DNA from 2 places in the Microbacterium galbum genome. Region 2 is predicted to be linked to the other one. Evidence: predicted binding sites of a transcription regulator. Region 2 holds the regulator's gene; the other holds the start of a gene.

Region 1 (14,414 bases), on a different contig from region 2:
TGCTCCCACGGCGTGCGCCGCACGGCGCCGACGGCGAGGATCCCGGCCTCCCCCGGATTGAGGATCGGCGTCCCGGCATCCACCCCGAAGACTCCGACGTTGGTGATCGAGAACGTCCCGCCCGTCATGTCGGCCGGGGCCGTGCGGCCGGCGCGCGCCGTGCCGGCCAGTTCGGCGATCGCGTCGGCGAGGTCGACGAGCGGGAGGCGCTCGGCATCCCGCACGATCGGCACGACGAGACCACGATCCGTCGCGGCCGCGATGCCGAGATTCACGTAGTGGTGCTCGAGGATCTCGCCGGCGGCCTCGTCCCACCGCGCGTTCAGCGCCGGTGTGCGCCCGAGGGCGAGGCACACGGCCTTGGCGACGACGGCCAGCACGCCGATCCGATGCCCGTCGAGGGCGCGGTCGGTCTTGAGGGATGCCAGCAGCTCGGTCGTGGCGGTGACGTCGACCGTGAGGAAGGTCGTCGCGTGCGGCGCCGTGAAGGCGCTCTGCACCATCGCCGCGGCGGTGTGCTTGCGCACGCCGCGGATGGGCGTCCGGGTGACCCGCTCGCCGGGATCCGGGCGAGCGGCGGTGGAGGCGGGTGCGGCCGGGGGGACCGTCGACGCGGAGACGGAGCGAGCGACGGATGCCACCGGCACCCGTGCCGCGTACTCCTCGACGTGCGCGCGCGTCACCGCCTCCCCGGGGTGGGCGGCCGCGACGAGGACGAGATCGACCCCGAGGTCCTTCGCGAGCTTGCGCACCGGAGGCGTCGAGCGAGGACGCTCGAGCGGCAGGTCGATGGGACCCGTGCGCACCGCATCATGGGGCGCCGCCTCGCGGACCGCCGTGTCGGCGTCGAGGGTCGCCGTGCCGGCGGCGGCCCGGGCGCGGCGCTTCGGCCGACTGCCCGAGGCCGGCGCGGCCCCGTAACCGACCAGGTTGGGCGTCGCCCGCTCGGCCTCGGCCGCTGCCGCCACCGCGGGAGGCGCCGCGGACTCGTCCGCGTCCTCGCGTTCCGTCGCCGACGCACGCTCCGTCCGTGTCGCGGCCGGCGCCGGGTCGTCGGCATCCGTCCCGCCCACGGCGAACGACACCAGCGGGGAGCCGACGGCCACCACATCGCCGGCGGCCGCGTGCAGGCCCTGCACGGTTCCGGCGTAGGGCGAGGGGATCTCCACGACGGCCTTGGCCGTCTCGACCTCGGCGATCGTCTGGTTCAACGTCACCACATCGCCCTCGGCGACGAGCCACGCGACGATCTCAGCCTCGGGCAGCCCCTCGCCGAGGTCGGGGAGCAGGAACTCGGCGATCATCGCGCACCCCCGCCCACGATCGAAGCGTGCGAGCCGCCGGATGCGGTTCCCGGCGCATCGCGCTCGAGCACCCGGTCGACGGCGTGCAGCACGCGGTCGAGATCGGGCACGTGGTGCTTCTCGAGCTTCGACGGCGGATACGGGATGTCGTGACCGGTCACGCGCTGGGGAGGCGCCTCGAGGTACTCGAAGCACTGCTCGGTGATGCTCGCGATCAGCTCCGCGCCCATCCCCGCCTGACGTGCGGCCTCGTGCGTCACGACGACGCGCCCGGTCTTGCGCACGGATGCCGCGACGGTGTTCATGTCGATCGGCGAGAGCGAGCGCAGGTCGATGACCTCGAGCGAGACACCCTCGTCCTCCGCGGCGAGGGCGGCGTCGAGGGCCGTGCGCACCTGGGCACCGTAGGTGACGATCGTCGCGTCGGTGCCTTCGCGGGCGACGCGCGCGAGGTGCAGGGGCGGCGCGTCGGCGAGATCGGCGTCCAGGTCGACCTCGCCCTTCGAGTGGTAGAGGCGCTTGGGTTCGAAGAAGACGACGGGATCATCGGATGCCACCGCCTGCTGCAGCATCACGTAGGCGTCCTGCGGGGTGCTGGGGGCGACCACGCGCAGTCCCGCGGTGTGGGCGAAGTACGCCTCGGGCGACTCGGAGTGGTGCTCGGCCGCGCCGACTCCCCCGGCCCACGGGATGCGGATCACCAGCGGCATCCGGATCCGACCGTTGCTGCGGTAGTGCAGTTTCGCGACCTGGCAGACGATCTGGTCGAAGGCCGGGTAGACGAAGCCGTCGAACTGGATCTCGACGACCGGGCGGTAGCCGCGCAGGGCGAGGCCGACGGCTGTGCCGACGATGCCCGCCTCCGCGAGCGGGGTGTCGACGACCCGCTGTGCACCGAAGCGCTGCTGCAGGCCGTCGGTGACGCGGAACACGCCGCCCAGGGCGCCGATGTCCTCGCCCATGAGGAGGACCTTCTCGTCGCGCTCGAGGGCTTTCGCCAGGCCCGCGTTGATCGCGGAACCGAGGGTCAGCGCGGTCACTTCTCGAACCCCGCGAGGTACGCGACGTACTCCGCCTTCTGCCGCTCCAGGCCGGGGTGCGGCTCGGCGTACACGTGGTCGAACATCGTCTCGGGCGAACGGGTGGTCGCGCCGATGCACGCGGCGCGCACGTCGGCGGCGAGGGCGTCGGCGGCGCGGGCCACCTCGTCGAGGGCGGAGTCGTCGAGCACACCCTCGGCACGAAGGTAGGCCTCCAACCGGGCGATCGGGTCGCGCTGCGACCACGCCTCGACCTCGGCGGCGTCACGGTAGCGCGTGGGGTCGTCGCTCGTGGTGTGCGGGCCCATGCGATAGGTCACCGCCTCGATGAAGGAGGGGCCTTCGCCGCGACGCGCACGGTCGAGGGCCCACCGCATCGCGGCGACGCACGCGAGGGCGTCGTTGCCGTCGATGCGCATGCTCGGGATGCCGAACCCCGGCGCCCGACCCGCGATCGGGTACTTCGCCTGCACGGTGACGGGCTCGCTGATCGCCCACTGGTTGTTGGAGCAGACGAAGACGACGGGGGCGCGGAACGACGAGGCGAAGATCATCGCCTCGTTGACGTCGCCCTGGCTGGTGGCGCCGTCGCCGTAGTACGCCACGGCCACGTCGGTCGAGCCGTCGCGCTGCGCGCCCATGGCCCAGCCGGTCGCGTGCAGCGACTGGGCGCCGATGATGATCTGCGGGGGCGCCGCGTTGATCGTGGTGTGATCGTAGGCGGAGTGCTCCTCACCGCGCCAGGCGAGCACGTAGTCGGCGGGCTGGGCGCCGCGGCCGAGCAGCACGCCGTGCTCGCGGTAGCTGGGGAAGACGAAATCGCCGGGGGCGAGGGCGTGCGCGGTGCCGACCTGCACGGCCTCCTGGCCGCGGCACGGGGCCCACAGGGCGAGCTGACCCTGACGCTGCAGGGCGACGCCCTCGGCGTCGAGGCGACGCGTGAGGACCATGTCGCGGTGGAGGGCGCGCAGCTCGTGCGGCGAGAGGTCGGCGATCCACGGGTCGAGCTCGGCATCCGGGATCCGCGAGCCGTCGGGCTCGAGCAGGCGCGAGACGTCGTCGACGTCGCCGCGGGTGCCGGTGGATCCGCGGTCGGCGGCTCCCTGCTCCGGCGTGGTCTGGGTGTACGTCATCGTCATCCCTCCAGGTGCGGCCCGGGGCTCCTCGTGAGAGCCGGGGCGGTCCGGGCGTCGGCAACTCCGCCGACGAGGCCGACCGTACGCGCGGAATGCACCCCGCTCAAGACCTCGCCGTCATATTGAGCAAGGTGCCCATTGCGGAGGGCGGTGACACTGCTAATGTTTCGCACCATGAGCAAGCTCGACGCGGTCGACCTCGACCTCCTCCGCGCCCTGTCCGCCGACCCGCGCGCCACCGTCGTCGCGCTCGCCGAGAAGCTCGGCCTCTCGCGCAACACCGTGCAGGCCCGCATGAGCCGCCTCGAACGCGGCGGCGTGTTCCTGTCGTTCGAGCGCACGCTGTCGGCCGAGGCGCTCGGTTTCCCGATCGAGGCGTTCCTGCAGGTGACGGTGCGTCAGGCCGAGCTCCCCGCGATCCGCGAGGAGCTCGCGAAAGTCCCCGAGGTGCTGCAGGCCCACGGCCTCAGCGGCCAGGTCGACCTGCTCGTGCGCGTCGCGTGCCGCGATACGCAGCACCTGTTCGACACCGACGCGCGCATCCTCGCGATCGAGGGCGTCGAGCGCACCGAGACCTCGCTCGTGATGGGCGAGGTCATCGGCTATCGCGTGGGGCCGCTGATGCAGCTGGCGCGCGAGGAGATCTGACCCGCCCCTGCGCTCCTCGCAGCACCCCAGGTTCCGGACCCCGTCGGAGGGACCGGAACCCGCGACGGCTCACGGCGCCGGCACCACCGGGATGCTCGCCGTCTCGGTCGCCGGCTCGGCCGGGTTCCCGGCATCCAGTCGCACCAGCACCACCCCGACGAGGATCAACGCGCCGCCCACGAACTGGATCGGCGCGGGCGTCTCGCCCAGCAGCAGCCACGCGAAGCCGAGTGCGAACAGCACCTCGCTGAGGCCGACGAACGACGCCAGACGCGATCCGATGAGCGGCACCGCGATCACCCCGAGGGCGTAGCCGAGGGTGGTCGCCACCGCGCCGACCCACAGCAGCGGCAGGATGCCGGGAACCTGCAGCCCCGCGAGCGACACCGTGATCGAGGGCGCGGCGAAGGGGAGCACGCCCACCCCCACGAGGATGCCCATGAGCAGCGTCCCGGTGAGCAGGCCGCCGGAGGCGAGGGCGAGGGGTGGGAGGTCGTCGCCCGCGCGGCCGGCGATCATGAAGTACGCGGCTGCGCAGACGGCGGCGCACAGGGCGAAGAGCGTGCCGAGCAGGTCGAATCGCGCCCCGCTGATGTCGACGACCAGGACGAGTCCGGCCATCGCGACGACCGAGCCGATGAGCACGGCCTTCGACGGCGCGCGGCGGGTGCGCGCCCAGACGGCGATCACGATGAGCACCGGGGCGATGTACTGGATCAGCAGCGCCACGGCCACCGGCATCCTCTGCATCGCGGCGAAGTAGAACAGCTGGCAGCCGGCGACCGCGGTCAGGCCGAACGACACGATGAGCAGGCCGTGGCGCCGGAGGAACCCTCGCTGACGCCGGATCGCCGTGATGAGCGCGGGCGAGAGCAGGAGAGCCGCGACGCCCATGCGGACGAGCAGCACGGCCCCGAGCGACCATCCTCCGTCGAGGAGCGGTTTGACGAAGGGGCCGCTGGACGAGAAGGCCAGCGCCGAAGCGACGGCGATGAGCAGCCCCGTGACGGCGCCGGAGCCGTGGCGGACGGGACGGGGAAGGGTGACGGACGACGTGGTCATGCGGGCCTGCTGTCAGGAGTCAAGAGTGAGTACACTCGTGACAGTACGACCTGAGAATGTCAGGAGTCAACATGGTCTTCATCCGTGACACCGAACTGGTGCTGCGCGCGACCGTCGAACTGGTCAACACCCTGCCCCACACCGAGGTGAGCGGGGTCGACACCCTCACGACGATGGCCGAGCTCGACGACTTCGCCGAGCGGCACACCTACACCGGTTCGCGCGCCCGCGACGAGCGCGAGCTGGCCGCCGTGCGCGGCATCCGGCGCCGCATCCAAGCACTGTGGAACGTCGATCGCGATGACGCGGTGCCCCTCGTGAACGCGATGCTGCGCGACGGACGCGCCCTCCCCCAGCTCGTGCGGCACGACGAGTTCGACTGGCACATCCACGCCTCCGAGGCGTCGGACCACCTCGCCCAGCGCATGCTCGTCGAGACGGCCATGGCGTTCGTCGACGTCATCCGCGCCGACGAGTACGCCCGCATCCGCGTGTGCGACGCCGACGACTGCGACGGCGTGTACGTCGACTTCTCGAAGAACGGCTCGAAGCGCTACTGCGACTCCGGCAACTGCGGCAACCGCATGAACGTTAACGCGTATCGGAAGCGGAAGGCGGAGACGGCGTAGTGAGGTTCTGGCGCGGCAGAGCTCGCGTCACTCGTCGCCGAGGAACGTCCGGATCGCGGATGCCGCCGCCTGCGGCGTCTCGTAATGGACGAGGTGCCCGACCTCGGGGATCTCCACCAACTCCGCATCGGGGAAGAGGGTGGCGAGGTGCCGCTCGGCCTCGATCGGAGTGATGTCGTCCTTCTCGGCCGCGATCAGGAGCGTCGGCTGCGCGATGTGCGGCGCGAACTCGCGGACGTCGTGCGAGACGCTCGTCACGAACGCCTCGTGCAGCACGTCGCGGTCGGCGAAGCGGGAGAAGTACTCGTCGTGCTGCTCGTGCACGAAGCGCCGCAGCTCCGGGTCGCGCGTCTTGGCCATGGCGTTGCTCATCACCCGCACGATGAGACCGTTGCGCAGCAGCCCCTCGCCGAGAGCGCGCGGGAGCTTCGCTCCGGCGAGGTAGTAGAAGACGGCGAGTCGCGTGAGGATGCCGCGCGGCCCCTCCAGCGCGGGCGCGCCGATCGGGTTGACGAGGATGAGCCGGGGCGTCGCGAGCCCGTCGGCCACGGCGGCGGCCGACACGATCGACCCGAACGAGTGCCCGAGCACCACCGCGCCGGGCGCGACCGCCTCGACGAACGCCCGCAACCACTGCGCATACGTCTCGAGATCGTGCGCGCGACCCGCCAGCGGCGCCGTCTCACCAAAGCCGGGCAGGTCGGGTGAGATGACCCGGATGCCGCGCAGGTGCGCCACGACGGGGTCGAGTCCGTGATGCTCGCCGCGGAACCCGTGCACCGCGACGATCGTCGTCGAAGCGGCCTCGTCTCCGTAGACCCAGTAGGCCGTGGTGCCGCCGAGGACGGCGGTCTCGCGGCGCTCCACGGCGATCTCGGCGAGGCGCTCGGCGTAGGGATTCGGCATGGGTCGAGTCTACGAGGGGGTCCCGACACCGCCGGGCGCGATCCTCCCCCACCACGTCCCGGCACCGTCGGCCGCGATCCTTCCTGTCGCGCCTCGTCATCCGGGACGCGCGTCGACGCGAACGCCGCCCCCGGCGCTTCCCGCCGCGCCCGGCGTTCAGGACGCGCGCCCGGCGCTCACGCCGCCGCCTGGCATCCGGGACCTCCTCCCCGCACCCTTCTGCGCGCCTCGCCGTCCATGTCGGAACCTCGTTCTACGGTGACCCCATGACCCTGTGGCAGGCCGAGCCGCTCCCCCTCTTCCAGACGCCCGAGTGGGCGCGCCTGATCGGCGTGTTCGATCTCGAGACCACCGGCGTGGACGTCGAGAGAGATCGCATCGTGACCGCCCACGTGGGCGTGCTCGACGTCGACGGCAACGTCATCGACGCCCGCGTCTGGCTCGCCGACCCGGGCATCGAGATCCCCGCCGGAGCCGCGGCCATCCACGGCATCACCACGGAGCGGGCTCGCGCCGACGGAGCCCCCGCCCCGCGCGTGGTGGCCGAGGTCGTCGAAGCCCTCGCCGCGCTGTTCGCCGCCGGCATCCCGGTGGTGGCCTACAACGCTCCGTACGACTTCTCGCTGCTCAAGAACGAAGCCGTTCGCCACGGCGTCGCGCCGATCCACGCGCCCTCACCCGTGATCGACCCCCTCGTGGTCGACAAGACCTACGACACGTACCGTCGCGGCAAGCGCACCCTGTCGGTCGTCGCCGAGCACTACGCCGTCCCGCTCGAATCCGCTCACGAAGCCTGCGCCGACGCGGTCGCCGCCGGGCGCCTGGCCCTGGCTCTCGCCGAGAAGTTCGGACCGTGGATGCCGCAGACCCTCGACGAGCTGCACACCCGCCAGATCGCGTGGGCCCGCGCGCAGGCCGCGAGCCTGACCGAGTACTTCGTGAAGATCGGCCGCCTGGATGCCGCCGCTCCGCCGCTCGACGGGGCGTGGCCGATCCGCTGAGAAGCGGGCGACGCCGGATCGATCACGCAGGAGGGCCCACGGGGGCCGGGCTGCGACCGGCCTCACGGGCGGCGGGCGCCTTCCGCACCACGATCCGACACCGCCGGACCCCGACACCGATTGGGATCGCACGACGCCTCCCCCGATCCCGACGCGGGCGACGGACGACATCGCACACGGCGACCGGAGTGGCGGCGCCTCCCCCGGGCCCGACGCGGTATCTGCTTGTCGAAGGTTCCCCACCGCGCGCTCACCGGTCCGGCATCCGCTCAGCGCGGGACCCGACCACGCATTCGCCGCGAGGTTCCGGCCCTTCGCGGCGATGTCGGAGGCCCCCGATAGCGTTTCGACATGGACACCTCCGTTCCTCTCGCCGACCGGCCCTCGCCGGCTCCGCGGTCGTGGGACGGGGTTCCGTGGCCTGCCGACGACGAGCTCGACGACGAGGTCGCGTGGGCCCGCCTGCTCGATCTCGGCGCGGCGAGTCACCGCCATGATGCGTTCTCCGCCGACGACGTGTTCTCCTCTGTTCACGTCCGGCCCGAGGGGGCCGCGGCTGACGGCGAGGCGGCTGACGATGACGCGACTGACGATGACGCCGCGACCGCCTCGGCATCCGATCTCGACGCAATCCTCGGGCATCTCGAGCTGATCGCCGCCGAGCGTCACCGTCTTGCGGCCGAGGAGGGTCGCCTCATCGCGACCGTCCTGCGCGACGCCGCCGCCGACCCGACGCCCTGGGTCGGCCCCGACCCGACCCTCGACTACACGTGGAGCGATGCGCGCGGCCGCACCGCCGGCGCGGTGCGACGCGACCGCGTCGATCTCGCGCAGCGGGCGGCGGCCGCCGAGATGGCGGTGCGTCTGCGCCTCTCGGAGCAGACCGTCCGCACGCGCGCCACGCACGTCGAGGCGCTTCGAGAACGCTGCCCTCGGCTGTGGGACGCGTTCGCCGCCGGACGGACGTCCGAACGCCACGCCGTCGAGGCGGCCCGGCTCGCGACCTCCCTCCCTCACGACGAGACGGCGTGGAGGGCGTTCGACGACGGCGCCGCCGAGACCGCGATGAGGCTGACGCCCACGAAGTTCGCCGTCGCCGCGCGCGCTGTTCGCGAGCGCGTGCATGCCGAGTCGATCGATGCCCGCCATCGCCGCGCAGCGCGCGATCGCGGGGTGTGGATGGCGCCGGAACTCGACGGGATGGCCTCGCTCACCGCCTTCCTCCCGGCAGAGAGGGCACGCAGCATCATGACGCGCCTCGACGGCGCCGCTCGGCATCTGCACGCTGCGCCGGATGAGGAGCGCACGCTGGCGCAGCTGCGCGCCGACGTTCTCGCCGACCTCGTGACGGTCTCGAGTGCTGACCTGGCCGCGACCGGCCGCTCGGACGCTCCCGTACCCAAAGGCGAGGGCACGCCCCGTGCCGAGACCACTCCCCGAGGCGACTCCGCGTCCCGAGTGGGCGCCGCGCCCACGTCCACAACAACGCGAACACACGCCGCTTCCCCCACGGTCGTCGTCACCGTCCCCGCGCTGACCCTCCTCGGGGCTGACGATCGCCCCGCCATCCTCGATGGCTACGGACCCATCGACCTCGACACCGCGCGCCGTCTGGCCGGCGAAGCGAGCTCCTGGGTGCGCCTTCTGACGCACCCCGTCACCGGCGCACCGCTCGTCCTCGACCGTCAGACGTACCGCGTCCCCACGGCCCTCCGACGCTGGCTGGGCGTGACGTCGCCGACCTGCGTCTTCCCCGGCTGCAACCGCTTAGCGCGCGACTGCGACCTGGACCATCTCAGCGCGTGGGCCGACGGCGGCTCTACGGATGCCGATAATCTCGCACCGGAGTGCCGACACCATCACCGCCTCCGGCACGAGACGCGGTGGACGCCGACCCACGATCCCGTCACCGGCGACCTGCAGTGGACGTCGCCGCTCGGCGGCACGTACGACACCGATCCGCCGCCGTTCTGAGCGCCGGGCGGGCGTCGTGCTCGCCCGCCCCGCCCATCACCGCCCCGCCCCATCACCGACGCGCACCACCTCCGCCCCACCCGCCTCGGCCCCGCACCTCGAACCCGGCTGACGTCGCCGCAATGCCACACTGTTCCCGTGACCTGCCGCATTGCGACCGTCCAGATGGAAGCCGTCCCGGGTGACGTCGACGCGAACGTCGCTCTCATCGCCCGCCTCGTGGGCGACGCCGCGGCGGGGGATGCAGACCTGGCCCTCTTCCCCGAAGCCGCCGTCACCGGGTACGACGACCTCGCTTTCGCCGACCCCCTTCCCGCGCTCGGCCCGGGCGGGTGGTGGGCCCCCGTGCAAAAGGCCGTCGACCGCACCGGCGTCATCGCCGTCGTCAACACCGCCCTCGAGCGGGAGGGGTGCCGCACCCTCAGCGACGTGATCCTCTCCCCCGGTCGCGACCCCCTCGCTGCCTACGCCAAGCAGCACCTGCACGACAGCGAACGCCCCCTCTTCGCTCCCGGCGATCACGGTGCCTCGTTCGTCCTGCACGGCCTCCGCTTCGCGCTCTCGGTCTGCTACGACGCGAACTTCCCCGAGCACGCGGCCGCCGCGGGCCGAGCCGGGGCGCACGTCTACCTCAACAGCGGCGCGTACTTCCCCGGGGGCGAGCACCGCCGCGATCTCCACTACGCCTCACGCGCCCTCGACAACGGCATGTACGTGGTGTTCAGCGGCCTCGTGGGTGGTCCGCACGCCTTCATCGGCGGCTCCGCCGTCTTCGATCCGCTCGGCCGGCGCATCGCCGCGGTCGGCGAGGCCGAGCACGTCGCGTTCGCCGACCTCGACGCGGAGGTCGTCCGCGAAACCCGCGAGCGCCAACGGATGTGGGCGGATCATCGCGACGAGCTGGGTCCCCACCGACCTCTGGGGTCGTTCCGCCCGACCGACGCGGCGCACTGATCGGTGAGGCGCCCCGTCGCGCCGGGCACGGGCGACCCCATCCGCGCTCGAGATGATGCCGTCACTGCCTCCACATGACGCATGCCTCGCCCGCTCAGGCGCGGGAGCTCGTCGACCTCGCCGAGGTCACATCGATCGTCCGCGTCACCAGAGAAGACCGCCTGCTCTTCGACGTGTACACCCCCGACGCGGCGCGGCTGGAGGAGGTGGTCGAGCGCTCGCGCGGCTCGGCCCAGTGACGACGTCCCCCGTCCTCAGCACTCACCCGCCGAAACCCCTCCTGCCCGCGAAGGGCGAGTGAGGGCGACCGCGCCCCGGTGACGATGTCCCCCATCCTCAGCACCGACCCGCCGAAGCCCCTCCTGCCCGAGAAGCGCGGGTGAGGGCGACCGCGCCCCGGTCACCTCCGGCTCCGGGAAAGACGAAAGCCCCCCGTCCTGAAGGACGAGGGGCTTCGACGCGGAACCGCTGCGGATCAACGACCGCCGAAGTTCTTGAAGCGCTGGTTGAACTTCTCGACGCGACCGGCCGAGTCCATGATGCGCTGCTTGCCCGTGTAGAACGGGTGCGAGGCCGACGAGATCTCCACGTCGATGACGGGGTACTCCACGCCGTCGAGCTCGATCGTCTTGTCGCTCGAGACGGTCGAACGGGTGAGGAAGGTGTCGCCCGAACCGAGGTCGCGGAACACGACGGCCTTGTACGTGGGGTGGATGTCAGTCTGCATGGGAGGTCCTTTGAGAAGTGGTGCCCTGGATTCTGCCAGGACGTCAAAGTCTGCGGCGCCGGAGGCACCAACGGAAGAGTCTACCAGGCCCGAGCCGAAGCCGACGCCGAGAGGCCCCGCCGCCCGGGATCACACCGCGCGAGCGGCGTACCGACCGGCGTCGTGCGTAAGGGTGATGTCGAGTCCGAACGTCGCCGAGAGGTTCTCGGCCGTGAGGGCCTCTTCGAGGGGTCCGGATGCCACGACCTCGCCGTCGCGCAGCAGCAGCACGTGCGTGAACCCGATGGGGATCTCCTCGACGTGGTGCGTGACCATGACCATCGCGGGTGTCGTCGGCGCCTGCGCGTAGCCCGACAGCAGGCTCAGCAGCTCTTCGCGCGCCCCCAGGTCGAGGCTCGCGGTCGGCTCGTCGAGCAGCAGCAGCTCCGGATCGGTCATGACGGCGCGGGCGATCTGCACGCGCTTCTGCTCGCCGTCGCTGAGCGTTCCGAAGGTGCGGTCGGCGAGGTGGTCGAGCTTCCACTCGGCCAGCACGCGCAGCGCGCGTCGCTCGTCGATGTCGTCGTAGTCCTCGCGCCAGCGCCCGACGACCGAGAAGGCCGCGGTCAGCACGACGTCGAGCACGGTCTCCTCCGGCGGCACGCGTCGCGCCATCGCCGACGAGGCGAAGCCGATACGCGGACGCAACTCGAAGACGTCGGTCCGCCCGAGTCGCTCGCCGAGGATGGTCACGGCACCCGACGTGGGGTGCAGCAGCGTGTCGGCGAGCTGCAGAACGGTGGTCTTGCCGGCGCCGTTCGGCCCGAGCACGACCCAGCGCTCGTCATCCGACACCGTCCAGTCGAGGTGGGACACGATGTCCCGCGCGTTCCGGCGGACGACGACGTCGGAGAACTCGAGCACCTGAGGCATGCAGCTAGCCTAACGGGCGCGACGACACCACCCGGATGCCACACGGCCGACGTGCAGAGCTACCGCGACGCCCCCGCGACCTCGGCGTACAGCGCCGCGGTCTCCTGCGCGATCGCGCCCCAGCTGAAGGCGTCGACGGCGCGCTGGCGCCCCGCCTCGCCGAACGCGCGGGCGGTCTCGGCATCCGCCACGACCTCCGTGAGCACGCGGGCGAGGTCGTCGACGAAGCGGTCGGGGTCGACGGGCGTGCCGGTGCCGTCCTGCACCTGGTCGATCGGCACGAGACGACCGGTCACGCCGTCGACGACGACCTCGGGGATGCCGCCGGTCGCGGTGCCCACCACGGCCGCTCCGCACGCCATCGCCTCGAGGTTCACGATGCCGAGCGGCTCGTACACCGAGGGGCACACGAACGTCGTCGCCGCGGTGAGGATGGCGCACAGCTCGTCGCGTGGAAGCAGACGCTCGATCCACACCACGCCGTCGCGGGTCGCCTGCAGGCCGCGCACGAGCTCCTGCACCTCGGCCATGATCTGCGGGGTGTCGGGGGCGCCCGCGCACAGGATCACCTGCACGTCCTGCGGCAGTTGCTCCACCGCGCGCAGCAGGTACGGCAGACCCTTCTGCCGTGTGATGCGCCCGACGAAGACGATGGAGGGACGCGACGGATCGATCCCGACCGATTCCAGGAACGCGTCGTTCGTCACCGGATGCCACGCCTCGGTGTCGATGCCGTTGTAGATGACCCGCACCTTGGCGGGATCGAGCGACGGGTAGCTGCGCAGGATGTCGTCGCGCATCCCCGAACTCACCGCGACGACCGCCGCGGCCCCCTCGTACGCCGTCTTCTCGATGTAGCTCGACACGGCGTAGCCGCCGCCGAGCTGCTCGGCCTTCCAGGGCCGCAACGGCTCGAGGCTGTGGGCGGTCACGACGTGCGGGATCCCGTGGAGGAGGGATGCCAGGTGCCCGGCGAAGTTCGCGTACCAGGTGTGCGAGTGCACGACGTCGGCGCCGGCGACGTCGGTGACGATCTCGAGGTCGGTGCCGAGGGTCTGGATCGCGCCGTTCGCGGAGACGAGCTCGGCGGGGACGCCGTAGGACGTCGTGTCGGCCGCGTCGCGCTCCGCGCCGAACGCGCGGACCTGCACCTCGGTGCCCTCGGCGCGCAGCGCCTTGACCAGCTCCGTGGCGTGGACCCCGGCTCCCCCGTAGATCTCCGGCGGGTACTCCTTGGTCACGATGTCGACGCGCATGAGACGAACCGTAGTACAGCGGAAGGCACGCCGACGACGTGTTCCGGCATCCTGTTCCGCCCCCTAGTGTGGTGCCATGCCTGCAGCGCCGAAGGTCTTCGGAATCATCCTCGCCGGCGGCGAGGGAAAGCGACTCATGCCCCTGACGGCGGATCGCGCCAAACCCGCCGTCCCCTTCGGCGGCCAGTACCGCCTCATCGACTTCGCCATCTCGAACCTCATCAATTCGGGCCTGCGCCAGCTCGTCGTGCTCACGCAGTACAAGTCGCACAGCCTCGACCGCCACATCTCTCAGACGTGGCGCATGTCGCCCATGCTCGGCGCGTACGTGGCATCCGTCCCCGCCCAGCAGCGCCTCGGCAAGCGGTGGTTCTCGGGCTCCGCCGACGCGATCCTGCAGTCGATGAACCTCATCCGCGACGAGAAGCCCGACATCGTCGTCGTCATCGGCGCCGACCACGTGTACCGCATGGACTTCAAGCAGATGCTCGACGCCCACATCGCCTCGGATGCGCGCGCGACGGTCGCCGGCATCCGTCAGCCGATCTCGCTCGCGAACCAGTTCGGCGTGATCGACACCGATCCGAGCGACCCCACGAAGATCCGCGCGTTCCTCGAGAAGCCGCAGAACCCCGAGGGGCTGGCCGACTCGCCGCACGAGGTGCTCGCCTCGATGGGCAACTACATCTTCGACGCCGACGCGCTCGTCGAAGCCGTCACCCACGACGGCGAGCTGCCGACCTCGGCCCACGACATGGGCGGCGACATCGTTCCGTACTTCGTCAACCGCGGCGAGGCGGCCGTGTACGACTTCCAGCGCAACGACGTGCCCGGGTCCACCCCGCGCGATCAGTCGTACTGGCGC
Region 2 (14,414 bases):
CGCACGACCGTAGATCGGCAGGCGGAGGGCGAGGTCGGCGTGAGCCAGGGCATCGTCGTCGAGTCCGCGTGCCTCGTTGCCGAACAACCAGGCCGTGGGCTCGGCCAGGCGATCGCGGGATGCCAGGAAGTCGTCGCCGTCGACGTCGGCCGCGACGACGCGCAGCCCCGCCTCGTGCATCCGGGCGACGACGTCGGGGAGCTCGAGGTCGACGGCCACGGCGACGTGGAACAAGGATCCGGTGGTCGAGCGGACGACCTTCGGGTTGTACGGATCGACGGTGCGACCGGTCAGGATCACGGCGTCGGCCCCGGCGGCATCCGCGGCGCGGATGATCGTGCCGAGGTTGCCGGGATCGCGCACCTCTTCGCAGATCGCGACGAGACGGGGGCCGGCTGCGAGCACGTCCTTCAACGCCGTCGGCGACTGCCGGGCGACCGCGATGATCCCCTGCGGCGTCACGGTGTCGGCCATGGCGTCCAGCACCGCTTCGGTCGTGTACTGCACCTCGACGTCGGCGCGCTCCGCGGCCTCGCGCACGTCGGTGTGCTTCTCCATCGCCGTCGGCGTCGCGTAGAGCTCCAGAACGGTCTCGGGCGCGTAGGCGAGCGCCTCTCTGGCAGCCTGCGGACCCTCGAGAAGGAACAGGCCGGTCTCCTGGCGGGCAGCGCGTTTGCTGAGCTTGGCCACGGCGCGCACCCGCGGCGAACGGGGGTTCTCCAGCACGTGACCAGTGTATGGCGCTGATGGCATGGGGCCCGGGATGCCGCGCGCGGACGACGAAACGGGCGCCCTCCGAGGAGGACGCCCGTTTCGGGAGAAGATGCGACTTACGCGGTCTTCGGAGCGTTGACGTCGCTGGGCAGCGCAGCCTTGGCGGTCTGCACGAGCGAGGCGAACACGGCGGGCTCGTTCACCGCGAGCTCGGCGAGCATGCGGCGGTCGACCTGCACACCCGCGAGGCCGAGGCCCTGGATGAAGCGGTTGTAGGTGAGGCCGTTCTGACGGGATGCGGCGTTGATGCGCTGGATCCACAGACGGCGGAAGTCGCCCTTGCGCTTGCGGCGGTCGCGGTACGCGTAGACCAGGGAGTGGGTGACCTGCTCCTTGGCCTTGCGGTACAGGCGCGAACGCTGTCCGCGGTAACCGGAGGCGCGCTCGAGGATGACGCGACGCTTCTTGTGGGCGTTTACTGCCCGCTTGACTCTAGCCATTTCTGTTTCTTCCTAACGTGCGTCGGCGCTCAGAGACCGAGGAGCTTCTTGGCGACCTTCGAGTCACCCTTGGCCAGGACCTGCTCCTGGTTGAGGCGGCGGGTGCGCTTCGAGGCCTTGCCTTCGAGGTTGTGGCGCATACCGGCCTGCTGCTTCATGAGCTTGCCGCTACCGGTGAGCTTGAAGCGCTTCTTGGCACCCGAGTGGGTCTTCTGCTTCGGCATCTGTCTTCCTTCGTTGGTGTTCCCGGCGGAGCGGGAGTCTGGGGAGCTTTACTCGGCGGGGGCCGAGGTCGGCGTTTCTTCCGGGGCCGAATCGCCGCGGGCCGCGCTGCGCGCCGCCTCGCGGTTCGCCGCGCGCTGCGCGTTCTGCTCGGTCTTGACCTCGGACTTGTTCTTGTGAGGAGCGACCACCATCACCATGTTGCGGCCGTCGATCGTGGGGTTCGATTCGACCGTGCCGAACTCGGCGACGTCTTCGGCGAACTTGCGGAGCAGGCGCACACCCTGCTCGGGACGCGACTGCTCACGACCACGGAACAGGATCATGGCCTTCACCTTGTCGCCCGCCTGCAGGAACCCCTCGGCGCGCTTGAGCTTGGTGATGTAGTCGTGGGCTTCGATCTTCAGACGGAAACGAACCTCTTTGAGGACCGTGTTCGCCTGGTTACGACGCGTTTCCTTGGCCTTCTGAGCGGCCTCGTACTTGAACTTGCCGTAATCCATGATCTTGACCACGGGCGGCTTCGAGCTCGGCGCAACCTCGACCAGGTCGAGGTCCGCTTCCTGGGCCAGGCGCAGCGCAGCTTCGATTCGGACGATGCCGACCTGCTCGCCGTTGGGTCCGACGAGACGGACCTCCGGGACTCGGATGCGCTCGTTGGTGCGGGGATCGCTGATGCGGAACTCCTCTTGTGTGCGGGTGGTGGCCGCCGCGATCCGATCGAATCGCGGGCGAAGAGGAGTACACACGCCACCCGGCACGGTGCTGTCAGCACCGGCTTCTGCACCCTGGCGACCCCGTGCGAAACGGAGCGGAGTGCGGGAACCCGGTAGCCTGGAGCGGCAAGCGCGGGTGGGATGTGATCCTCTTTCGTACGGAGTGAGACACTCCGAAGCCCGCCATAGTCTAGCAGAGAGATTCACGTGGACACGATCCCCTCCGACCAGCCCGCCGACGACCAGGCCGCGCACCGCCACGGCGCAGAAGACGAGCGGCTCGCGCGCTGGGAGGAGCAGGAGCGCGCCTCGGCCTCCGCCACGCGCGACATCGCCGACGTGCCCGCGGTCGAGGTCATCACCACCGCGGCGGTCCACCTCATGAGCGCCGCCGCCGTCAAGACCGGCCTGGCCGACAACCCCGCCGAACAGCTCGACCTCGACGAGGCCCGCAAGCTCATCAACTCCCTCGCCGGCCTCATCACCGCGGGCGCCCCGGAGATCAGCGACATGCACGCGCGCTCACTGCGCGACGGGCTGCGTTCGCTGCAGCTGGCGTTCCGCGAGGCCTCCGTCATCCCCGACCCGATCGGCAAGGGGCCGGGCGAGAAGTGGACGGGTCCCGTCACGTAAGTCGTTCGTTCTGGGGTACCGGGCTCCGTGATGCCCCCTCCCCCAGGCAAGAGCAGGGCCCCTACCCCGATTGCCTGGGAAGGGGGCATCACTGCGCCCTGTGCCGCAGGCCGGCTCCGCCGTGACACCCGCGGGCGTATGGGACCCTGCCCCGATTGCCCAGCGAAGCGGCATCCCTCCGCCCTCTCCCGCCGCAGGCCGGCTCCGCCGTGACACCCGCGGGGGCCCCGGCCTGTCGTGAGAACAGGGGATGCCACGAGAACAGGTCGACAGCGTCGAAAACGGCCTGTTGCCGTGGCATCCCCTGTTCTGGTGACGTCCGGCGGGAACGTGTTCCTCAGACGTCCTTGCTGCGGTGCAGCTTCACCGTCAGGGAATCCACCAGCACCGCGATGCGGTCGTCGGCCGACCATCGGCGTGCGATGCGGGCGAGCACGGCATCCAGTTCCTCCTGCTCGAGGCCCGACATGAGCTGGAGGTGCACCACCAGTTCGGGACCACGCAGGCGGCCGGTGGGGTCGCCCGACTCGACGGCGAGGTCGAGCACCGCGAGTTCGCCCGAGATGCTCTCCTGCAGGCCGGTGAAGATCGCGGGAGACGTGTGGGCCGGTTCCCACGACTCCCCCTGCGCGATCGCCCAGACGGCGGGGCGCCGGATGACGAACTCCGTCTCCGACGCCGGGTCGATGACGATGAGCTCGGTGTCCTCGGACGCTGCAGCCAGGGCCGTGCGACGCCCGTCGGCCGGCACGGGGCGGGCTGCGGCATCCCAGGTCTGCAGGGCGGTCACCGAGGTGAACACGGGGAGCACCTTGCGACCGTCGGGGGCGGCGACCGTCACGATCGACAACTCCTGCGTCTTGTCGACCTCGAGGCCGTGAACACCGATACCGTGGTCGCCCTTCTCGGCGACCAGCGGGATCAGCAGTCGCGCGTCGCGATAGGCGTCGACGACGGCGCGCGCGTCGCCGTCGCCCGCGCGGAACGCGACGAGAGCAGCGAGCAGCGCCGGGTCGGCCGAGCCGTCGTCACCGGAGTGCGGGTTCGACTCGAAACGACGCCCCTCCCAGGGAACGCCCGCGGAATCGGCGCGGTGCCCGTGGTCGTGGGGACCGCCGGCGCGAGGACCGTCAGTGTCCGGCGACATCCAGCGCCTCAGCGAGGGTGAACTGTCCCGCGTAGAGGGCCTTGCCCACGATGGCGCCCTCGACCCCCAGCGGCACGAGCTCGCGGAGCGCCGCGATGTCGTCGAGGCTCGACACGCCGCCGGAGGCGACGATGGGCTTGGGGGTGCGCTGGGTCATCTCGCGCAGAAGCTCGATGTTGGGACCGCGCAGCGTGCCGTCCTTCGTCACGTCGGTCACGACGTAGCGGCTGCAGCCCGCGTCTTCCAGGCGCTGCAGGACGGTCCACAGGTCACCGCCGTCGCGGGTCCAACCGCGCGCCGCGAGGGTCGTGCCGCGCACGTCGAGCCCGACGGCGATCGCCTCGCCGTAGCGGTTGATGACGTCGGCGGCCCACTCGGGGTTCTCGAGCGCGGCCGTGCCGAGGTTGATGCGGGTCGCACCGCTTTCGAGGGCGGCTTCGAGGGAGCGGTCGTCGCGGATGCCGCCCGACAGCTCGACCTGCACGCCCTTGACCTGCTTGATGACCTTGCGCATGACATTCGCGTTGCCGCCGCGTCCGAAGGCGGCATCGAGGTCCACGAGGTGGATCCACTGCGCGCCCTGACGCGCGAAGTCGGCCGCGGCGTCGACGGGGTCGCCGTAGCTGGTCTCGGTGCCCGCCTCCCCCTGGGTCAGACGGACGGCCTTCCCATCGGCCACGTCGACCGCGGGAAGAAGGACAAGCTCGGGCGTGGACGCGAAATCGTTCATGGCTCCTCGTGCCGGTAGGCGCCTCTCGCCAGCCCCGGGCACGAGGTCACACAGTAGTCGTGCGCAGCCCGTCGATCCAATTGGCGAGAAGACGGATGCCGGCATCTCCCGACTTCTCGGGGTGGAACTGCGTCGCGGCCAGCGGACCGTTCTCGACCGCGGCGATGAAGGGGGCACCGTACGTGCACCACGTCACGGCGGGCTGCGGGAACGGCGGCGTGACCTCGAGCGACCACTCCTGCGCCGCGTACGAGTGGACGAAGTAGAAGCGCTCCCGTTCGATGCCCTCGAAAAGACGCGATCCCTCCCCCGCGGCGACCGTGTTCCAACCCATGTGCGGCAGCACGGGGGCGGCGAGCTCGTCGACGGTGCCCGGCCACTCACCGAGTCCGGGCGTGTCTGTGCCGCGCTCGATGCCGCGCTCGAACATCACCTGCATGCCGACGCAGATGCCGAGCACCGGACGACCGCCCGCGAGCCGGCGATCGATGATCTCGCCCCCACGACTGGCGTTCAGGGCGCCCATGACGGCGCTGAACGCGCCGACGCCGGGGACGAGGAGGCCGTCGGCGTCCATCAGCAACGAGCGGTCGGATGTCAGCCGCGCGTCGGCTCCGGCTTCGACGAGCGCCTTGACCGCGGAGTGGACGTTGCCCGAGCCGTAATCGAGGACGGCGACGACCGGCTTGGCCGTCACAGCGCGCCCTTCGTGCTCGGGATGCCGTCGACGAACGGGTCGAGGGCCTTGGCCTGACGGAAGGCACGCGCGAACGCCTTGTACTCCGCCTCGGCGATGTGGTGCGGATCGCGTCCCCCGACGACGCGCACGTGCACGGTGAGGCCGCCGTGGATCGAGATGGCCTCGAACGAGTGGCGCACGAGCGAGCCGGTGAAGTGCCCGCCGATCAGGTGGTGCTCGAAGCCCGCGGGCTCCCCCGTGTGCACGAGGTAGGGGCGTCCGCTGATGTCGACGACCGCCTGCGCCAGAGCTTCGTCGAGCGGAACGAGTGCGTCGCCGTACCGCGCGATGCCGGACTTGTCTCCGAGCGCCTGGCGGATCGCCTGGCCCAGGACGATGGAGGTGTCTTCGACGGTGTGGTGCGCGTCGATGTGGGTGTCGCCCGTCGCGCGCACGCGCAGGTCGGTCAGGGAGTGCTTCGCGAACGCCGTCAGCATGTGATCGAAGAACGGGACGCTCGTGGAGATGTCGCTGACGCCGCGACCGTCGAGGTCGAGCTCGAGCTCGACGCGGGACTCGCTCGTCTCGCGCGTGATCGAGGCGGTGCGGGGGGTGGCGGGGGCGGTCATGCTCGGGATCCTATCGAGGCGAGGGCGTCCAGGAACGCGGTGGTCTCGTCGGCCGTTCCGGCCGAGACGCGGAGGTGGTGGGGGATGCCGACGTCGCGGATCAGCACGCCCCGGTCGTAGAGCGCCTTCCACGTCGCGGCGGGATCGTCGACGCCCCCGAAGAGGACGAAGTTCGTCCAGGACTCGTGCGCCGTGTACCCCAGCGCCGACACGGTCGCCGAGATGCGGTCGCGCTGCGCGACGATCTCGTCGACCATCGAAAGCATGGTGTCGGCGTGCCCGAGAGCGGCCGTCGCGGCGGCCTGCGTCAGCGCGCTGAGGTGGTACGGCAGCCGTACCAGGCGGAGCGCGTCGACGAACGCCGGGTCGGCGGCGAGGTAGCCGACGCGGGCTCCCGCAAAGGCGAACGCCTTGCTCATGGTGCGCGAGACGACCAGCCGCGGGCGCCCGGGCAGCAGCGAGATGGCCGACGGCTCATCGCGCGGGGCGAACTCCTCGTAGGCCTCGTCGACGATGACGACCCCCTCGAAGGCGTCGTACACGGCCTCGATGACGTCGAGGCGCAGGGGGGTGCCCGTGGGGTTGTTGGGGGCGCAGAGGAAGACGATGTCGGGACGCTGCTCGCGCACCTGCGTCGCCGCGGACTCGGCGGAGAGGGTGAAGTCGTGCGCGCGCTCCCCGGCGATCCACCGGGCGCCCGTGGCGCGGGTGAGGATCGGGTACATCGAGTAGGTGGGGGCGAATCCCATCGCCGTGCGGCCAGGACCGCCGAACGCCTGGAGGATGTGTTGGAGGACCTCGTTCGAGCCGTTGGCCGCCCAGATCTGATCGGGGTTCAGTCCGTGCCCGAGGTACTGCGCGAAGGCCTCACGGAGAGTGGTGAATTCGCGGTCGGGATACCGGTTGACATCGCGGAGGGCGCGAGCCACGGCATCCAGGATGTCGTCGGCGACTTCGGACGGAACGGGGTGCGTGTTCTCGTTCACGTTCAGCGCCACGGGCAGCGCGGCCTGCGGTGCCCCATAGGGCGTCATGCCCCGGAGATCGTCGCGAAGCGGGAGGTCGTCGAGGCGTACGTTCACCTCACCCATCGTAGGCGGCGGTGACACCGACGGATCACGCTCGCGGGTCGGGCGGATCGCCCCTGCCGTCGGCGTCGATCCCGTGCGGACGGTCAGTTCGCGGGAGCGTATTCGGCGGGGATGGCGATGCGCTGACCCGCCGTGACGGAACCGCCGGACAGGGCGTTGAGACGCGAGATCTCGGCGACCACATCGCGCGGGTCGGCCGCGGGCGCGAGCTCCTCGGCGATCGACCACAACGTCTCGCCGCTCATGACGGTGATCTCGGTGAACGACCCGACGGGCGCCCCGGCCTCGTTCGAGGCGAGCGCGGCTCCCCCGCCGACGACGGCGAAACCCAGGGCGATGGCGAGGGGAAGGGCGACCAGGAACGCGACGACACGGCGTCCGCGCGCGGTGATGCGCAGGCGGGTGGTCGGGGCGGTGATGGCGATGCTGCTCATGATGTGCTCCTCGGTGGGGAGAGATTCGCACCCCGCCCTCGGCCGGGAGGGCGGCGGTGCGAATCTGTATTCCGAATCTATCTTCGATACTTTCGATGTGTCAAGACCGCGGATATCGCAGACGGATCGAACGCGACACGCGCGCCGTTCCCTGCCCTCCGGCTCGTTCACCGGATACGGTTTCGACACGGAGACCTCATCACCAACCTCCGACATTCGAATTTCCGCCGCATCGACAGCGGCGCGAGGGGAGCACAGATGACCGACGCGACGACCGCCGCCGGCCGCGAACGTCCGCAGACTCGGCGACGCAAGAACCTGAGCGACAAGCAGCTCGCCATCCTCGAGGTCATCCAGCGATCGATCGCCCGGCACGGCTACCCGCCGAGCATGCGCGAGATCGGCGACGCGGTCGGCCTGAAGTCGCTGTCGAGCGTGACCCACCAGCTCAACCAGCTGGAACTGAGCGGCTACCTGCGGCGCGACCCGGGCAAGACGCGCGCCATGGAGGTCCTCATCGACCTCCCCGGTGCCTCCGCCGAGAACCCGGCCGACACGGCTCCCGCGCTGGGCGACGCCGCCCTCGTGCCCCTCGTCGGCCGCATCGCCGCCGGCGTGCCCATCACCGCCGACCAGCAGGTGGAGGAGATCTTCCCCCTCCCCCGCCAACTGGTGGGCAAGGGCGAGCTCTTCATGCTCAAGGTGTCGGGCGACTCGATGATCGACGCCGCCATCTGCGACGGCGACTGGGTCGTCGTGCGATCGCAGGCGACGGCCGAGAACGGCGAGATCGTCGCCGCGATGCTCGACGGCGAGGCGACCGTGAAGACGTTCCGCCGCCGCGACGGCCACACCTGGCTGCTCCCCCGCAACAGCGCGTTCGAGCCGATCCTGGGCGACGAGGCCGTCGTGCTCGGCCGCGTCGTCGCCGTCCTGCGCGCCGTCTGACCTTCCCCGCCCCGGGGCCGGATGCGCGCTCGGGCGTGGCATCCGCCCCTCTCGGCTCGCTCGTCGCGAGTACCGGGGATCTCCGTCGATGTCGGATGCCCTGCCTAGGCTGGAGTCATGGCTGACACCCTCCCCTACGGTTCCTGGCCCTCCCCGATCACGCCCGCGTCCGTCGCCCAGGCCTCGCCGCGCGTCGACGGCGCACGACTGGTGGGAGACGAGGTGTGGTGGGGCGAGTCCGTCCCCCACGAGGCCGGTCGCGTCGCCGTGAAGCGTCGCCGCGGCGACGGCTCCGTCGAGACGGTGCTTCCCGCACCCGCCGACGCGCGCTCCGCGGTGCACGAGTACGGTGGCGGCGCCTGGACGGCGTCCGACGACGGGGAGCTGTACTACGTCGAGAAGGCCGACCAGCGGGTCTACGCGCTCCGCCCGGGCGAGACCTCGCGCCCGCTGACCCCCGCCGACGACGCCGTGCGACACGGCGGACTGCGCTGGGAGCACGGGGTCCTCCTCGCCGTGCGCGAGACCCACGGGTCGTCGCGGGTCCCGGCCCGGGCCATCGTCCGCATCCCCCTCGACGGGCCGGCGGAGGTCCTCGCCGAGGGCAGTGACTTCCTGGCCCAGCCGGCCCTCTCGCCCGACGGTCGCCGCCTGGCCTGGGTGGCCTGGGATCACCCCGACATGCCGTGGGATGCCACCGTCCTCCGCGTCGCCGACCTCGAGACGGGCGAGGTCCACGACGTCGCGGGCGGTGCGCACCGCGCGCCCGTGCAACCCGTGTGGATCGCGGACGACGAGCTCCTCTACGCGGACGATCCCGAAGGCCGATGGAACCTCTTCCGTCGCCCCCTCGACGGCGATGCGCAGCCGCTCGCCCCGGCGGACGCCGACACCGGCGGGGGCCTGTGGGTACTCGGAACCCGGTGGTTCGGAGCGGCCGACGACGGGCGCGTCGTCGCCGTCCGGACGAACGGGGCCGATGAGGTCGTCGAGATCGCACCGAGCGGCGTCCGTCCCCTCGACGTCCCCGTCGTCGCCGGCGCCGCGATCGACGACGCCCGCGGGTCGCAGGTGCTCGTCTCGGGTTCGGACGCCGGCGGGCGATCGGGCCTCTGGATCGTCGACCTCGATTCCGGCGCTGTCGACCTCGTGACGGGAGGCGCCGGCCCGTGGGGAGACGAATGGATGCCGACGGCCCGCGCGCTGTCGACGGACGGACCGCACGGTCCGGTGCACGCTTTCGCCTACGCCCCCACCAACCCCGACGTCGCCCCCGTGACAGGCGAGCGCCCGCCGTACGTCGTGCTCGTCCACGGCGGACCCACCTCGCACGTCGGCCCCGCTCCGTCGGCGAAGACGGCGTTCTTCACGAGCCGGGGTATCGGCGTCCTCGACGTCAACTACGGCGGTTCCACCGGCTACGGGCGCGCCTATCGGGACCGCCTGAAGGGACAGTGGGGCGTGGTCGACGTCGATGACGTCGCCGCCGCGGCATCCGCCCTCGCGGAAGCGGGACTCGCCGACCCCGAGCGCCTCGCCATCGCGGGAGGCTCGGCCGGGGGCTGGACGGTGCTCGCCGCCGTCACGCGCACCGACGTGTTCGCAGCCGGCATCTCCCGCTACGGGGTGGGCGACGCACGCGCCCTCGCGGAAGACACCCACGACTTCGAGGCGCGCTACCTCGACGGGCTCATCGGGCCTCTGCCCGATGCCGAGGCCGTGTACGTCGAGCGCTCACCCCTGAGCCGCCCGGAGCTCTTCCGTGTGCCGCTGCTGATCCTGCAGGGATCGGAAGACCGGGTGGTACCCCCGTCGCAGGCGGAGGCCATCCGCGACGCCCTGACGGCGCACGGCGTCCCGCACGCGTACGTCCTGTACGAGGGCGAGGGGCACGGGTTCCGCCGGTCGGAGACGGTGATCGACTCCCTCGAGCGCGAACTCGGCTTCCTCGGCGCGGTGTTCGGCTTCGAGACCCCGGGTATCCCCGCGCTCGAGCTCGACTGAGCCGACGCCTTCCGGGCGACTCACCCGCGGCGCCGACGCGCCGAAGAGCGCCCCCACGGCGATGGGCCCCCGCGCGTACGCGCAGGGGCCCATCGTGCCGCGCGGGCCTCAGCCCTCGAACGCCGCCAGCTCGGCGGCGAGCCGGGCGCCGACGTGAGCGTGCAGATAGGTGCCGTTCTCGCGGTGCTCCTGCGCCACGATGAGGCCGCTCTCGTGCACCGCCGACACGAGGTCGCCGCGGTCGTACGGAACGACCGCCTGCACCTCGACCGCCGGCAACGGCAGCGCCTCTTCGATCGCGGCACGCAGTTCGGCGATGCCCTCACCGGTGCGCGACGACACGAATTTCGCGTTCGGAGCGAGACCCCGCAGCACGAGCCGGTCGTCTTCGCTCACGAGATCGGACTTGTTGAAGACGACGATCTCCTGCCCGAAGTTCGCGTCGACATCGCCCATCACGTCGCGCACCGTCATGAGCTGGGCGGCCGGGTCGGGATGCGACGCGTCGACCACGTGCAGGATGACGTCCGCGTCGCCGACCTCTTCGAGCGTGGAGCGGAAGGCTTCGACCAGCTGATGCGGGAGGTTGCGCACGAAGCCCACGGTGTCGGTCAGCGTGTACACGCGCCCGTCGGTGGTCTCGGAGCGGCGGACCGTGGCATCCAGGGTCGCGAAGAGGGCGTTCTCTACGAGCACTCCGGCGCTCGTGAGGCGGTTGAGCAGGCTCGACTTGCCCGCGTTGGTGTACCCGGCGATCGCCACCGACGGGATCGTGTGGCGCTTGCGCTCGGCGCGCTTGGCCTCACGGGCGGGGGCGAAGTCGCGCAGCTGCTTGCGCAGCTGGGCCATACGCGTACGGATGCGGCGACGGTCGAGCTCGATCTTCGTCTCACCGGGTCCGCGGGATCCCATGCCCGCTCCGCCTGCACCGACCTGTCCGCCGGCCTGGCGCGACATCGAGTCACCCCATCCGCGCAGTCGCGGGAGAAGGTATTCGAGCTGCGCGAGTTCGACCTGGGCCTTGCCCTCACGGCTCTTCGCGTGCTGGCTGAAGATGTCGAGGATGACCGTCGTGCGGTCTATCACCTTCACCTTCACGACGTCTTCGAGCGCACGCCGCTGGCTGGGCGCGAGCTCCGTGTCGGCGATGACGGTGTCGGCGCCGACGGCGGCGACGATGTCGCGAAGCTCCGCGGCCTTGCCCCGGCCGACGTAGGTCGCCGGATCGGGGTGGGGCCGACGCTGCAGGACGCCGTCGAGCACGACCGCTCCGGCCGTTTCGGCGAGCGCCGACAACTCGCGCAGGGAGTTCTCCGCATCCGTCTGCTCCCCCTGAGGGTGCACGCCGACGAGCACGACGTTCTCGAGGCGCAACTGGCGGTACTCGACCTCGGTGACGTCTTCGAGCTCGGTCGACAGGCCGACGACACGGCGCAGCGCCGCGCGTTCCTCGCGGTCCCACTGGTCGCCGTCGCTGTCGCCGCCGTACGCGGTGGTGCTGTCTTGAAGGGCCTGAGCGGCACCGAAGACCCGGACCCCGCGGTGCGCTTCGGCGCGCGCGAGCACACGGTCGACCGGATCCACGGCTGACGCGTCGATGCTCGGGGGTGTGGTCTGTTCGGTCATGTGTTCCTTTCGTCGCGGGCGGGGCCCGCGGTGGTACTGATGTTCTGGCACTTTATCCGGCCCGGCGCCCGAGGCTCCGGTCGGATATCCTGAGCGGATGGGGAGCGAGCACTACTTCAGCGCGTCGCCGTCGAGTCCCGAGCAGCTCCGCCGCATCCGCGTGACGCTGGCCGGTCGTGAACTCGAGGTGGTCACGGCGGGCGGCGTCTTCAGCCCCGAGCACGTGGATGCCGGCACCTCGGTGCTGCTGGCCAACACGCCTCCCCCGCCCGCCGGTGGGAACTTCCTCGACCTGGGGTGCGGGTGGGGTCCGATCTCGTTGTCGCTGGCGCTCGCGTCACCGCACGCGACCGTGTGGGCGGTCGACGTCAACGAACGTGCTCTCGATCTCGTGAGGCGCAATGCCGAGTCGCTCGGCCTCACCAACATCAACGCCGTGCGCCCGGAAGATGTTCCCGACGACGTGACGTTCCGCACCATCCGCTCGAACCCGCCGATCCGGGTCGGCAAGAACGAGCTGCACGGCATGCTCCAGCACTGGATCCCGCGCCTGCAGGAGCGCAGCGACGGCTGGTTCGTCGTCCAGCGCAACCTCGGCTCCGATTCCCTGCAGCGCTGGCTCGCGGCGACCTTCCCCGAGGGCTACGGCGTCCAGCGCGCCGCCACCGGCCGCGGGTACCGCGTCCTGCGGGTGCGCCGCCACGGCTCGCCCCCGAGCGAACTCATCGACGTCGTCCGCTGAGCCGATGGCTTCCGCCGCGCCGTCGCCGGAGGGGGCGCGCACGGGAGCGGATTCCCGTCCGCGGTGGAATCATCCGCTCGCGCCGCGAGCCGGCATCCGGCTGCCACGGCTCGAGCGCGCACGCGCCGTCTCCCCGCGACGTTTGACGTCACGCGATTCCGCTCCGACGCCCCGTTCCGGTGTCAGGCGAGAGCGACCTCGCCCGTGAACACCAGCGATGCGGGACCCGACAGGAAGACCCGCCCCTCGGCGACGCGCACGCCGAGCGTGCCGCCCGGAGTGTCTACGACCCAGTGATCGGGAGCGGCGGCGCCCGCCCAGTGCCGCACGGCGAGCGCGGCGGCGGCGACGCCCGTTCCGCAGCTGAGGGTCTCGCCGACCCCGCGCTCGAACACGCGCAAGCGGATCGCCCCGACGCCGTCGCGCACGAGCGGGTCGGCCGGGACGACGAATTCGACGTTGGCGCCGTGTCGCGGCGCGGGGTCGAGTACGGGCTGGAAGGTCAGATCGAGCCCCTCGAGCTCGGCATCCGACGACAGGGCGACGACCACGTGCGGGTTGCCGACGTCGATGCCCACCCCCGGGCGCGCGACGCTCAGGCCCTTCGCGCGCACGAGCGTCTCGTCGGCCTCGACCGCGTACGCTCCCAGGTCGACCTCGAACCCGCGGTCGCTGCGCGTGAGGGTCTTCACGCCCGCTCGCGTGCCGATCCGCAGTCCCTCGTCGATGGAGGCGAGACCCGTGTCGGTGAGGTACCGGGCGAAGACGCGCGTGCCGTTGCCGCACATCTCGGCCGCGGATCCGTCGGCGTTGCGGTAATCCATGAACCACTCGGCCCCGGATGCCGCCGCCTCGGCGCCGTCGCGGATCGCGGCGGAGCGCACGACCCGCAGCAACCCGTCGGCGCCGATGCCGAAGTGACGGTCGCACAGCGCGGCGACCTGCGCGTCGGAGAGGTCGAGCTCGCCGTCGGGGTCGGCGACCACCACGAAATCGTTGCCGGTGCCGTGGCCCTTGGTGAACGCGAGAGAGGACATGCGCCCAGTCTACGGACGACCCGCAGCCGGCCATCCGCCGTGCCAGGGCCGGGCGGCCTCAGTCGGGTCGTCCGGGACCGTCGACGATCAGTCGCCGGCCGGTGGCCCAGGTCTCGAACGGCTCGTAGCCGAGCGCGTCGTAGAAGCCCCGCGCTCCGGTGTTGTCGGGGCGCACCATGAGCTGCACCTTGGGGCAGCCCATCTCCTCCAGCAGCCGCTCTGCCTCGGCCACGAGCGTCCGCCCCACTCCCCGCCCGCGGTGCGAGGCCGCGGCGGCCAGGTAGTAGAGCCACCCGCGGTGTCCGTCGTAGCCCGCCATCACGCTGCCGACGAGCGCGTCCCCGTCGACGGCGACGAGGAAGAGCTCGGGCTGCACGGTCAGCTTCCGGCGGATATCGGCGCGCGGGTCGTTCCAGGGCCTGGTCAGCCCCGCGTCCTCCCACAGGGCGACGACGGCGTCCTCGTCGGACGGCACGAATGCGCGGATCGCGATGGTCATCGATCATCTCCCACTGTCGCGCGCACGAGGTGCGCGGCATCCGTCGTCCGGGCGTCGACGACG

Evidence for each region. Region 2 encodes LexA, which represses DNA repair genes until DNA is damaged. Its sites were predicted from a motif close to TCGAACANNTGTTCGA; they were not measured.
Region 1: a site for LexA is predicted at 8,008-8,023, ahead of RWH45_RS15900 (HNH endonuclease signature motif containing protein). Genes of this name have one in related genera too.

Annotation. Positions count from the first base shown of each region.
Region 1 is NZ_JAWDIS010000003.1:646,347-660,760, forward strand. Features, by position in the region: gene RWH45_RS15860 (dihydrolipoamide acetyltransferase family protein) at 1-1,304, opposite strand, end outside; gene RWH45_RS15865 (alpha-ketoacid dehydrogenase subunit beta) at 1,301-2,344, opposite strand; gene pdhA (pyruvate dehydrogenase (acetyl-transferring) E1 component subunit alpha) at 2,341-3,477, opposite strand; gene RWH45_RS15875 (Lrp/AsnC family transcriptional regulator) at 3,655-4,128, shown strand; gene RWH45_RS15880 (EamA family transporter) at 4,198-5,190, opposite strand; gene RWH45_RS15885 (CGNR zinc finger domain-containing protein) at 5,262-5,819, shown strand; gene RWH45_RS15890 (alpha/beta fold hydrolase) at 5,847-6,725, opposite strand; gene RWH45_RS15895 (exonuclease domain-containing protein) at 6,992-7,726, shown strand; gene RWH45_RS15900 (HNH endonuclease signature motif containing protein) at 8,078-9,700, shown strand; gene RWH45_RS15905 (carbon-nitrogen hydrolase family protein) at 9,839-10,654, shown strand; gene RWH45_RS15910 (hypothetical protein) at 10,729-10,893, shown strand; gene RWH45_RS15915 (type B 50S ribosomal protein L31) at 11,130-11,381, opposite strand; gene RWH45_RS15920 (ABC transporter ATP-binding protein) at 11,511-12,293, opposite strand; gene glgA (glycogen synthase) at 12,353-13,549, opposite strand; gene glgC (glucose-1-phosphate adenylyltransferase) at 13,626-14,414, shown strand, end outside.
Region 2 is NZ_JAWDIS010000001.1:192,214-206,627, forward strand. Features, by position in the region: gene RWH45_RS00985 (TrmH family RNA methyltransferase) at 1-726, opposite strand, end outside; gene rplT (50S ribosomal protein L20) at 831-1,214, opposite strand; gene rpmI (50S ribosomal protein L35) at 1,244-1,438, opposite strand; gene infC (translation initiation factor IF-3) at 1,487-2,152, opposite strand; gene RWH45_RS01005 (DUF1844 domain-containing protein) at 2,360-2,785, shown strand; gene RWH45_RS01010 (SseB family protein) at 3,123-3,932, opposite strand; gene priA (bifunctional 1-(5-phosphoribosyl)-5-((5-phosphoribosylamino)methylideneamino)imidazole-4-carboxamide isomerase/phosphoribosylanthranilate isomerase PriA) at 3,916-4,662, opposite strand; gene hisH (imidazole glycerol phosphate synthase subunit HisH) at 4,709-5,359, opposite strand; gene hisB (imidazoleglycerol-phosphate dehydratase HisB) at 5,356-5,970, opposite strand; gene RWH45_RS01030 (histidinol-phosphate transaminase) at 5,967-7,061, opposite strand; gene RWH45_RS01035 (LysM peptidoglycan-binding domain-containing protein) at 7,145-7,495, opposite strand; gene lexA (transcriptional repressor LexA) at 7,754-8,443, shown strand; gene RWH45_RS01045 (S9 family peptidase) at 8,561-10,447, shown strand; gene hflX (GTPase HflX) at 10,556-12,073, opposite strand; gene RWH45_RS01055 (class I SAM-dependent methyltransferase) at 12,171-12,815, shown strand; gene dapF (diaminopimelate epimerase) at 12,998-13,852, opposite strand; gene RWH45_RS01065 (GNAT family acetyltransferase) at 13,911-14,351, opposite strand; gene miaA (tRNA (adenosine(37)-N6)-dimethylallyltransferase MiaA) at 14,348-14,414, opposite strand, start outside.